2 regions of the Staphylococcus piscifermentans genome follow, and region 2 is predicted to be linked to the other one. Evidence: riboswitches for the same ligand, from Rfam matches in the RefSeq annotation. Region 2 holds a riboswitch; the other holds the start of a gene.
What was found. Region 2 has a riboswitch for S-adenosylmethionine ahead of CKV71_RS12250 (aminotransferase class I/II-fold pyridoxal phosphate-dependent enzyme). Riboswitches for the same ligand answer to the same signal wherever they lie in the genome.
Positions count from the first base shown of each region.

Region 1: it holds a riboswitch for S-adenosylmethionine, as region 2 does, so the genes downstream of both, CKV71_RS03390 (Na+/H+ antiporter NhaC family protein) here and CKV71_RS12250 (aminotransferase class I/II-fold pyridoxal phosphate-dependent enzyme) in region 2, are expected to answer to the same signal.

Region 1 covers NZ_LT906447.1:809,366-814,955, forward strand. The annotation lists gene CKV71_RS03375 (amidohydrolase) at 1-901, shown strand, start outside; gene CKV71_RS03380 (SDR family oxidoreductase) at 971-1,852, shown strand; gene CKV71_RS03385 (flavin reductase family protein) at 2,034-2,645, shown strand; SAM riboswitch class I at 2,734-2,833, shown strand; gene CKV71_RS03390 (Na+/H+ antiporter NhaC family protein) at 2,909-4,222, shown strand; gene CKV71_RS03395 (SRPBCC family protein) at 4,380-4,901, shown strand; gene glpT (glycerol-3-phosphate transporter) at 4,966-5,590, opposite strand, start outside.
Region 2 covers NZ_LT906447.1:2,600,989-2,606,578, forward strand. The annotation lists gene metE (5-methyltetrahydropteroyltriglutamate--homocysteine S-methyltransferase) at 1-447, shown strand, start outside; gene CKV71_RS12245 (cyclase family protein) at 570-1,322, shown strand; gene CKV71_RS12250 (aminotransferase class I/II-fold pyridoxal phosphate-dependent enzyme) at 2,484-3,644, opposite strand; SAM riboswitch class I at 3,742-3,853, opposite strand; gene CKV71_RS12595 (hypothetical protein) at 3,966-4,913, opposite strand; gene CKV71_RS12260 (hypothetical protein) at 4,928-5,590, opposite strand, start outside.

The DNA.
Region 1 (5,590 bases), 820 kb from region 2:
GATATTAGAGCAAGTTGACAGTGAAATCCGCTCGTCTGCTGAGGGTGTGATGCATGCTTGCGGCCATGATATTCACATGGCAACTATTTTAGCGGCGACAATGGAGTTGAAAGCGCGAGAAGCGGAGTTGCCAGGACGGGTGCGGATTTTGTTCCAAGCGGCTGAAGAAGTAGGAAGCGGAGCACAGCAGATGGTGGAAGCGGGTGTACTTGACGGGGTGAAAGCAGTCACGGGCTTTCATAATGATCCGACTTTGAAAGTGGGCGAGTTTGCGATTAAGTCGGGTGCGATGACTTCAGCGGTAGACCGCTTTGCGATACATATTCAAGGCAAAGGGGGTCATGCTGCGAAACCTGAGGAAAGCAATGACCCGATGATTATCTTAGGACAATTGATGACTAGTATTCAATCGATTGTCAGTCGTAATGTCTCGGCATTTGATTCAGCGGTGGTAACGATTGGCGAAGTCTCAGCAGGTAATACGTGGAATGTGATTCCGGACCAAGCGTATATGCAGGGCACAGTGCGTACCTTTAATGCTGCAACGAGAGCAAAGGCAGAGGAACGCTTGCAAGATTTATGTGCAGGAATTGCTAAAGCGTTTGACGCGAATATTGAATTGGAATATATTCATTTGCCGAATGCTGTAATAAACGATGAAGCATTGACAGAGAAGGCGGTTGAAGCGGCTGAAGAAACGGGCTATAGTGTTCAAATCCTCGGAGAACCGAAAACAATCGGAGAAGATTTTTCAGCACTGAGCGATACTGTACCTGGAGTGTTTGCATTTATCGGTTCCGAAAGCGACTACGACCTGCATCATCCGAAGTATCAACCGGATGAACGAATTTTGGAAACAGCGCCTGATTATCTTGTTAAATTAATTCAAAAGTTATTTTAATGTAATCATGAATGGAATTTTAAAGGCAGGGTATAACAAAACTATCAAATCTTATTAGGAGTGATAGAAATGGCACTTCCAGATCCACGCAAAAAATTTACAGATAAAGATTTTCCTAAACAAGAACAACCTTGGCCAGGTCTGCAAAAAGATATGGAACCGAAACCCGATTGTGGTGAGGAGTCTTACGTTGGACATGGTCGTTTAGAAGGCTTGAAAATGTTAGTAACTGGTGGCGACTCAGCTATCGGACGCGCTGTAGCAATCGCTTATGCTAGAGAAGGTGCATCTGTTGTTATCAATTATCATCCGAAAGAAGAAGATGATGCACAAGATGTGAAACGTGTCATCGAAGATAAAGGCGGCACAGTTTTCTTACTACCGGGCGATATTACGAACGAAGATTTCAACTATGAACTCGTAGAATATGCAAATGACCGTCTAGGCGGATTAGATAATGTCACAATGGTGGCAGGCTATCAGCAATACCATGAGAAATTCGAAGACTTCAAAACAGAAGATTTCACGAATACCTTTGAAACGAACGTCTATCCCATCTTCTGGACTACGCAAAAGGCTTTAGAATACTTGAAACCAGGCGGTACAATTACAACAACAACTTCTATTCAAGGTTACGATCCGAATCCATTATTGCATGACTATGCCGCAACCAAAGCAGCGATTATTTCCTTGACTAAGAGCCTTGCGAAAGAATTAATCGAAAGAGGCATCCGTGTCAATTCAGTCGCGCCAGGTCCATTCTGGTCACCATTACAAATCTCAGGTGGACAACCGCAAGATAAAATTCCAGAATTCGGTCAACAATCCATGATGGGACGCTCAGGTCAACCTGTTGAATTAGCCAGCACCTACGTTCTTTTAGCCTCAGACGAATCCAGCTATACAACAGGACAAGTCTATGGTGTAACAGGCGGTAAACAAATTAATTAAACTGCTGCTCTGGAAAAGAAACCTTAGAAGCGCAGCCCCGTCTTAACTATTTCCCCCTCGGCAACAGAAGCCGGGGGTTTTTGAATGGGGAAGGGCGAGTCATCATGAACAAGTCATTAGCAATTAGAGCTGATTTTTCCTACTATAAAACTACCAATTATAAATAAAATGAGGTGAGCGTATGAAACAATTCGATCCAAACGAGTTAACGCAGAAAGATAATTATAAATTATTGAGCGGAAGCGTATTACCGCGTCCTATCGCTTTCGTGACTTCTCAAGATAAAGAAGGCAATCTTAATGCAGCGCCTTTCAGTTTTTTTAATGTAGTAAGCAGTGAACCGCCGATGATTATGATTTCGACGGCACGTATGAACGGCAAACGCAAAGATACATCTGTCAACATTGAGACGATGGGTGAGTTTGTGGTGCATATTTCACAACTTTCCATGATTGAAGGAATCAACCAAACAGCCGCACCTATTGCACCGACAGAAAATGAATTAAAACGGACAGACTTTAAAACAATTCCTTCCACTGTAGTCGACGTCCCTGCAATTGAAGGGGCAAGTATCCGCTTCGAATGCAAATTAGACCGTCTCATTGAATTAGGCGATGATGAAACAGGTAACGATTTAATCATCGGACGCGTGGTACAATATCATATTGACGATGCGGTTTATATGGATCCATTCAAGATTAATGTGCAAGCCTTGCAGCCTGTAGGACGTTTAGCAGGAAACGATTATGTGAAACTAGGCGAAGAATTTACGATTCAACGACCGACTGAATAAATGCTTAACAAAAGTTAACCTTCAGATAATTGACGCAAGCCGTTGAGCGTGATAAGTTTAAAAAGATTCACAATTTAAAAATAAATAGTGCTTATCAAGAGAGGTGGAGTGAAGGGCACTTTGAAGCCTCGGCAACATGGAAACGCGTGTGCCAAGTCCCGTAGCAATCGATTGCTAAGAGATAAGAATTGATATATTTATCCTTTTTTCTTAGCGCAGAAAAAAGGTTTTTTATTTATGAAATGAGAGGTGTGGAGTAGAAGATGGCTGAAGAGAAAAAGAAAGGTAATGCTTTTGCACTGATACCTTTAATTGTCTTCGTCGGTTTATTTTTAGGCGTCGGCATTATTACAGGAGACTTTACTAAAATGCCATTAAATATCGCGATTACGATTGCAGTCATTGTGGCATTGCTGATGAATCGCAAACAAAAATTTGCTGAGAAAGTAGAAGTTTTTACTAAAGGAGCAGGCCATTCCAATATTATTCTGATGGTCTTGATATTTGTACTTGCAGGGGCTTTTTCAAAAGTAACTGAAGATATGGGAGGCGTAAAATCAACTGTTAACCTTGGATTATCCTTAATCCCCGGCAACTTGCTGATTATCGGATTATTCGTCATTTGTATGTTTGTATCGATTTCGATGGGAACTTCAGTAGGGACAGTAGCCGCTATTGCACCGGTAGGATTTGGTATCAGCCAAGCAACGGACATTCCTTCCGCACTTGCCATGGCGACTGTAGTAGGCGGTGCGATGTTCGGTGACAATTTATCGATGATCTCAGACACTACCATCGCAGCGGTGCGTACGCAACATACACGCATGAGCGACAAGTTTAAAGTGAATTTCCGGATTGTGTTGCCAGGTGCGATACTTTCAATGATCATCTTGGGCATCTTAACGCATAGCGCAAGCATCAACAGCGCAAAGAATTATGACTATGACTTGATTAAAGTTATTCCTTACTTATTAGTATTAATTTTAGCTCTGATTGGCGTCAATGTAATTATTGTGTTAATTGGAGGGACTGTGCTTTCAGGAATTATCGGCTTATTAGATGGATCGTTCAATTGGATTAAATTCTTGAAAGCGGCCTCTGAAGGTATGATCGGTATGGAAGATATTGCCATTATTGCTTTGATGATCGGTGGTTTAATTGGTTTAATCCAGCACTATGGCGGTATTACTTGGCTGCTGAACTTTGTACGAAGCCGTGTGAAATCCAGACGTGGCGCCGAAATTGGGATTGCAAGTTTAGTCAGTGCCGCAGATATTTCTACAGCCAACAATACGATTTCTATTTTAATGGCCGGTCCGTTGGCTAAAAACATTGCGGATGAATATGATATCGACCCTAGAAAGTCCGCCAGTATTCTAGATATTTTCGGCAGCTGCTTCCAAGGTTTACTACCTTACAGTCCGCAAGTCATTGCTGCAGCTGGAGTAGCCGGTGTTTCACCCTTTATGCTGATGCCTTATTCCATTTATCCGGTAATGCTCGGCTTAAGTGGATTAGTGGCAATCATCTTTAACCTTCCTAGATTAAATAAAAAGAAAGCTGGGAAAGAGGCATAATTAATTTTTACTTCCACACAAGAAAAATGTTAAAGTAATCTTGTTGCAAAACTAACAAAACGGTGCATGAAGTGAAGCAGATAGAGGACGATTATTTTGTCTTATGCACTAGAAATACGTTAAAATAAGGTTAAGTGTGAAAGTAGGTGACGACAGAGTGGCAAGATATAACATAGAAAATGACGTAGTGGTCATTTCGTTGGAGCGATTAATGCGTATTAATCCTGAATTGATTTATCAAGCGTGGACAGATGCCGATATTATGAGACGTTGGTTTATGACTTCTAATCGAACTAATAAGTCCATCGACTTGATTCCTGAAGAAGGGCGACGTTACGAAATCGTTGATGAACGTAATGGCAAGATGAATAAAATTACAGGTGTCTTCCAAGAACTAGAAGCACCGAATCGTATTGTGATGACTATCGGCATGCCTGAATTAAGCGACAAAGAAGATACCATCGAAGTTGAAATCTTTGAACGTGAACCAGGTGCTGACATTACACAAATGAATTTCCGATATACTGCTGTTGTTCCGAAAGAACGACGCTGGACTACCTTAGAATATAAGCAGCAGAAAAAAGAATATCATGACTCAACAGCGCATGGCTTTGAGAACATGTTTATTAAGCTGCAAGATATTTTGACGGAAATGCAGAAAGAACAAGAAGAATTTTAAAAATTAGAAGAAAAAGAAGCGGTACGCCACTTTGTAGTGAGCATGTACCGCTTCTTTTTATCTATTAAACTGTTTCTTGACCACGTTTATTCCAAGTTAAGATAAAGCTCAACATTGCAAGTATACTGATAACAGTAAGCAGTATAAATCCAACATCCCAACCAAAATGATCAACGACAAATCCTAAGATAATATTCGCCATCACTGCACCGAACAAGTAACCGAATAATCCAGTAAGTCCGGCGGCTGTTCCGGCAGCTTTTTTCGGAACATAATCAAGTGCTTGCAACCCAATCAACATCACAGGACCATAGATTAAGAAACCGATTGCCACTAAGGAAAGATTATCAATCCAAGGATGGCCGGCAGGGTTCAACCAATAGATAAGCACGAAAATCGTTACACCTAACATAAAGAAGAATCCAGCAGGTCCACGACGTCCTTTAAATAATTTATCTGATAGCCAACCGCACAACAATGTACCAGGTATTCCAGCCCATTCATATAAGAAGTAAGCCCAACCAGATGCTTTCATATCAAAATGTTTTTCTTCACTAAGATACACTGGCGCCCAATCCAGTACTCCATAACGTACGAAATAGACAAAGATGTTGGCAAAGGCAATAGCCCATACCCACTTATTGTTCAATACATATTTGAAGAGAATCTCTTTCGTAGTCAATTCAGTC
Region 2 (5,590 bases):
GAATACCATGAAGAGTACTTGAAACAAGCGTTGCGCTCATTCCGCTTAGCTACATCTTCTGTGGCGGATGCTACGCAAATCCATACGCATATGTGTTATTCTCAATTCGGCGAAATCATCCATACTATCCACGATTTAGATGCAGATGTTATCTCAATCGAAACATCTCGCAGCCATGGTGCATTAATTAAAGACTTCGAGGATATTACGTATGATTTAGGTATCGGATTAGGTGTGTATGATATTCACAGTCCACGTATCCCGACTGAAGAAGAAATTACAGTAGCTATCAATCGCGGATTACAAGAAATCGACCGTTCATTATTCTGGGTTAACCCAGACTGCGGCTTGAAAACACGTAACGAAGATCAAGTAAAAGAAGCATTATCTGTCTTAGTATCAGCAGTTAAAAAATTACGTCAAGAACAAGGTCAAGAAACAGCATAAATCAATAGATATTGAACTGGTAATACATGATTAGGCCTCTCCTTCCCCTAATCATGTTGCCAACTCAATGTAAAGTATTACTATTTTTTTAATAACAACAATGCAGTTGCAGCGAGGTGTTTATCATGAGTTATCCTTTATGGGATCAGCTGAAAACTTTGAAAGAAAATAAATGGGTCGATTTGACACATACATTTGATTCAAAGAGTCCACATTTCAGCGCTTTAGAAGAAGCATATATCGATACAATCAGTACAGTACCTGAAGATGGATTTTTCGTACAAAGATGGAGTGTTGCGACGCAATATGGCACACATATTGATGCTCCTATCCACTTTGTAGAACATAAACGCTATTTGCACGAGCTCGATTTAAAAGAATTAGTATTGCCCCTCATCGTGCTCGACTATTCTAAAGAAGTAGCCGAAAATCCTGATTTCCGTCTTACACGTGAAGATTTATTGAACTGGGAAGAGGCACATGGCCGTATCGAACCTGATTCATTCGTTGTGTTCCGCAGTGACTGGTCGAAACGTTGGCCGAACGTTGAACAATTCGAGAATAAAGATGCTGAAGGCAATCCTCACTCTCCAGGATGGGCATTAGATGCATTACAATTCTTACTTGAAGAACGTGGTGTGACATCCATAGGTCATGAGACATTTGATACTGATGCATCTGTTGATGTAGCGAAACACGGCGACTTAATCGGCGAACGGTATGTCTTAGGACAAGATACTTTCCAAATTGAACTATTAACAAACCTTGATCAACTCCCTGAAAGAGGTGCGGTAATTTATACAATCAGCCCTAAACCCGCAGATGCTCCCGGATTCCCTGTCCGAGCATTTGCGATCACTCCAGATAAGCAATAATGGACACGCGATCATCCATTATATGCAGCCATTATGAGTGAACTTAATATGTTGGCTACATGCCCTGGGTCCACAGGAATTGGGGCATGAATCGCCACTGTTCTTAAACCCGATTAAGAACATCTTTTCATTATCTGGTATGCATCTTCACCCGATAGGGATGTATACTGAAATTCATTTTATTGCCATTTCCCGATAAACGGCAATAACATAACTCCTTTTACTAATTATAAAAAGAAGACACTGGATATCAAGCAGCACCTCCCACCACCCCGTGAGTGTTGAAGCCTGATATCCAGTGTTCTATTTTTTTTGAAGATTATTTCTAAAATTTATATGTAGTAAAAAAATGAGTGATGAAACAACTTTCGTTGTCTCGCCTCTCATTTTTTTCGTTGTGCTTTTGTAACTTTCAAAGTAGTTTGCACAGTGATTTTAACAGTCGCTGCTTATTTATTGTCAAAGAAAGACATGAAAATAGCTGATTTTGCTCGCAACATAATCGACTATTTCAATAAGATAAGATGATTCCATATACTTATTAAAATATTAATATACAAATCAATCTATTATACTCATATAATACCACCCGCTTATTTTGGTTGCAAAAAATATATTTTTATATGAATCCAAAAACAAAAGAACTCTAATCTTTCGTTTTAGTTCTATCATCCATACAAATATATTTTTAATCAACAATAAAAATATAAAGTGTTACTCTGCCTTTTAAAATGTGGTATAATTTTTCCATAAAAATGTTCGTGCTTGTTGGTGCCTATGTTCTACCTCAAGGGCTTAACTAAACGCCTGTGGTAGATCTGAGGTGATCCTATGAACATAGTTGTGAATTTACAAGTAGAGTTGCTTATAACTTTCAAAGTGATTTACACAGTAACTTTAACAGTTACTGCTTATTTGTTGTTAAAAAAACACAATAAATAATAGCCGATTATGCTGAGAACATAATCGACTATTTCAATAAGCCTAAGGTAGAATATGGCTCAGACCATACGCCTAACATTTTTACACTCAGTCTTCTTTACCAGGATGCCTGAGTGTTTTTTATTACACCTATATAATAGCACCTTTTATAACTTCTTACAATTATAATATGTGGCTAAACCGCCTAAAATGTAGTTTCTGTTTGATCTTAATTTATAGTTATTTTTTATACATAGTGCTAAGTGATTTCAACCGCTTCGCCGCTTCATCTAATTGTTCATCGTCTAATGCAAGGGAGACACGTACATAATGATTGCCATTATCACCAAATGGGATACCTGGTGCAACTAATATAGACTGATCTTGTAATAGAAATTCCACAAATTGTTCTCCAGTATAACCTTCAGGTGTCTTTAACCATAAGAAAATACCGCCTGTCATAGGTTCATATGGAATAGCAACTTCATCTAAAATAGCAGTAAAGCGGTCTCGACGTTTTCTGAACACTTCGCTTTGTTGTTCTAAAAAATCATCATAATTATTTAAAGCAAAGGTAGCAGCATCTTGTAATGCACCGAACATACCTGCATGGTGATGTGTATGATACTTTTTCAATGCTTGTATAACGTCTTTATTCCCTACCGCAAATCCGACGCGATAGCCTGACATATTATAACCTTTAGACAGAGAGTAGACTTCTATAGCTACCTCTTTTCCATCTTTTGACTGCAAGATACTCGGGTTCTTATGATCAAATCCAAAGGCTGCATAAGCAAAATCATGCACGATTTTAGTTTGTGTTCCTTTGAATTTTTGAACCGCTTCATCAAACACTTCTTGGGTCACTGTGGAACCTGTCGGGTTATTCGGATAAGTTAAATAGATGAGCTTCGTTTGTTTCAAGATATCTTCAGGTACTTTATCCCAATCTGGCTGGTAATTCGGCGGATCCAACTCTAAAGCATAGGGGTGCGCATCTGCAAATAAAACACCTGCCAGATAATCTGTATATCCAGGATCAGGCAGTAGCACATAATCTTCTGGATTTACAATACAATTCGGCAAGCCTACCAGACCGTTTTTAGTACCGTATAAGATACATACTTCATCATCTTTATCTAATTCAACGCCGTATTGACGTTGATAAAAATCGACAATCGCTTGTTTGAACGTCTCTTTTCCATGAAACGCACCATATTTCTGATTTTCAGGAACACGCAAAGCATTCGCAAATTCATCGACAATTCCTTTGGGTGTTTCTCCATCTGGAATACCTACTGCCATGTTGATGAGAGGAAGCGGTCCATGTTCAATTTTTCTTCCCATTGTTTTTCCAAAATAACTATCCGGTATTTTCGCTAATCTTCTTGACATCACCATTCCTAGTCCCCCTTTTATTAATGATAGATACGTCATACTTTTTTCAAAAAAAGCTATATGTCACTGCATAAGCAACATATAGCCCACTATGTATATGCACCTATCTTTCAAGTTGTACTTGTTGGATGAAGCACAGTGAGGTCAGTCTTAATAACCTTCTGTTGCTGAAGCTTCATAGGGCCAATTCCCTCTGCTTCTCTTGATAAGTCTGATTAATATAATTAACGTTTCTTATTGTACTAAAAATTCTGACATTTATCAATTATAGGAGTAACATGTATAAAAACTCCACAGCACATTAGCTGCAGAGTCTTATAAATATTATTCAGGTTGTCCTTTAGCATCAAATTTTTCTACTGAACCGTCTGAATTAACGATATACGAACCTGCAAGATTGCCAGACTTATCAACAAATGAGAAGCCCCACTTGCCATCTTCTAATTGCTCCGGTTCTTTATACGTATAAGTGTTCGTATCTAGCTTGTGCCCTTCGTAGTCTTCCACTTTATCAATAACGTTAGCACGCGTCACTGTCCCGCTTGAACTTGTGCTTTGTTTGGTATCGCTATCCGAGTTAGCAGCTGACTTACTACTTGTCCCTACTTCAGGCGTTTCACTAACCGAAGTCATGTTTGCCACTTTTGAAAAGTTTGGATTATCCATATATTTTTCATATAAATTTTTAAGATTATAAATCGCACCGTAATCTAGTAATTGTTGATACGTATTTGTTCCTTTTTCAGGCATAATAATAATCTGCGAATCTGTCATAGCCATCATCGTAAGATAGTTGCCTTTTGATTCATATGACTCATAAACATCCATATTAGAAGGCTGTCCTGGTACTTGACCATCAAATGTTCTTTGGAATTTAATATGTTGGATTGATTTTTGCGCCTTATCAAGTCCATCCCATTTCTCATAACTATGATTTAATAGTTCTTCTGCAGAAACGGTTGTTTCTGCATACTTTGAATGTCCCACTGCAAACATTGCGAGTACAATCTTATCTTTGTTAGTGAGTTGATTAAAACTTTTGGTATTACTAGAATTATCAGATGTTTTTTCTGATTCGGAATTATCATTCCCACTATTCTTTTCTGAAAATCCTTCTTTATTGGTTTGTTTTTCAGAAGTTTTGTCATCTTTATGCTTTGTTTCTTGTTGAGTGTCTTCTTTGTTGTCTGATGATTTATTATCGCCATGTCCGCATCCTGAAAGCAAAAGTGCTAAAGTCGCAGAAGCGGCAAACAAATACTTTAATTTCATCTCTTGTTGTCCCCCTATTCAGGTTGACCTTTTGCATCAAATTTTTCTACCGATCCATCTGAATGTACTATATAAGATCCCGCAAGATCACCTGACTTATCCACAAAGGAGAAGCCCCAGCTTCCATCACTCTTTTGTTCAGGCTCTTTATACGTATAAGTACTCGTATCTAACTTGTGACCTTCGTAGTCTTCCACTTTATCGATTACATTAGCACGAGTTACTTTTTCTCCAGAATCTGATGAACTGCTTTCGTTGTCACTGCTTGAATTATCCTCTTTTGGTGCAGGTTCAGCTGATTCTCTAAAGGTAATAAGATTTGCTACTTGTTGGAAATTTCGGTCTTTATATTGATTATAAAGATCTTTCACATCATATAATCCACCTATATTTACTAGCTGTTGATACGGATTAATCCCTTGTGTGCCTGAAATCAATACTTGTGTATCACTGATACCAATAACAACAACTGAAGCCGCTTTAGAATCATTTGAATCATAAAAAGTCATATTTTGAGGTGCATTTGGAATATACCGAGGTACATCTTCAACTTTTGATAATTTTAATTGTTGAATCGTACGTTGAATATTTCCTCCATTTCCATTTTGAACATAACTATGATTCAATAACTCACTTGGAGTAACAGTAAATTCAGCTGATTTAGGTGCATATAATGC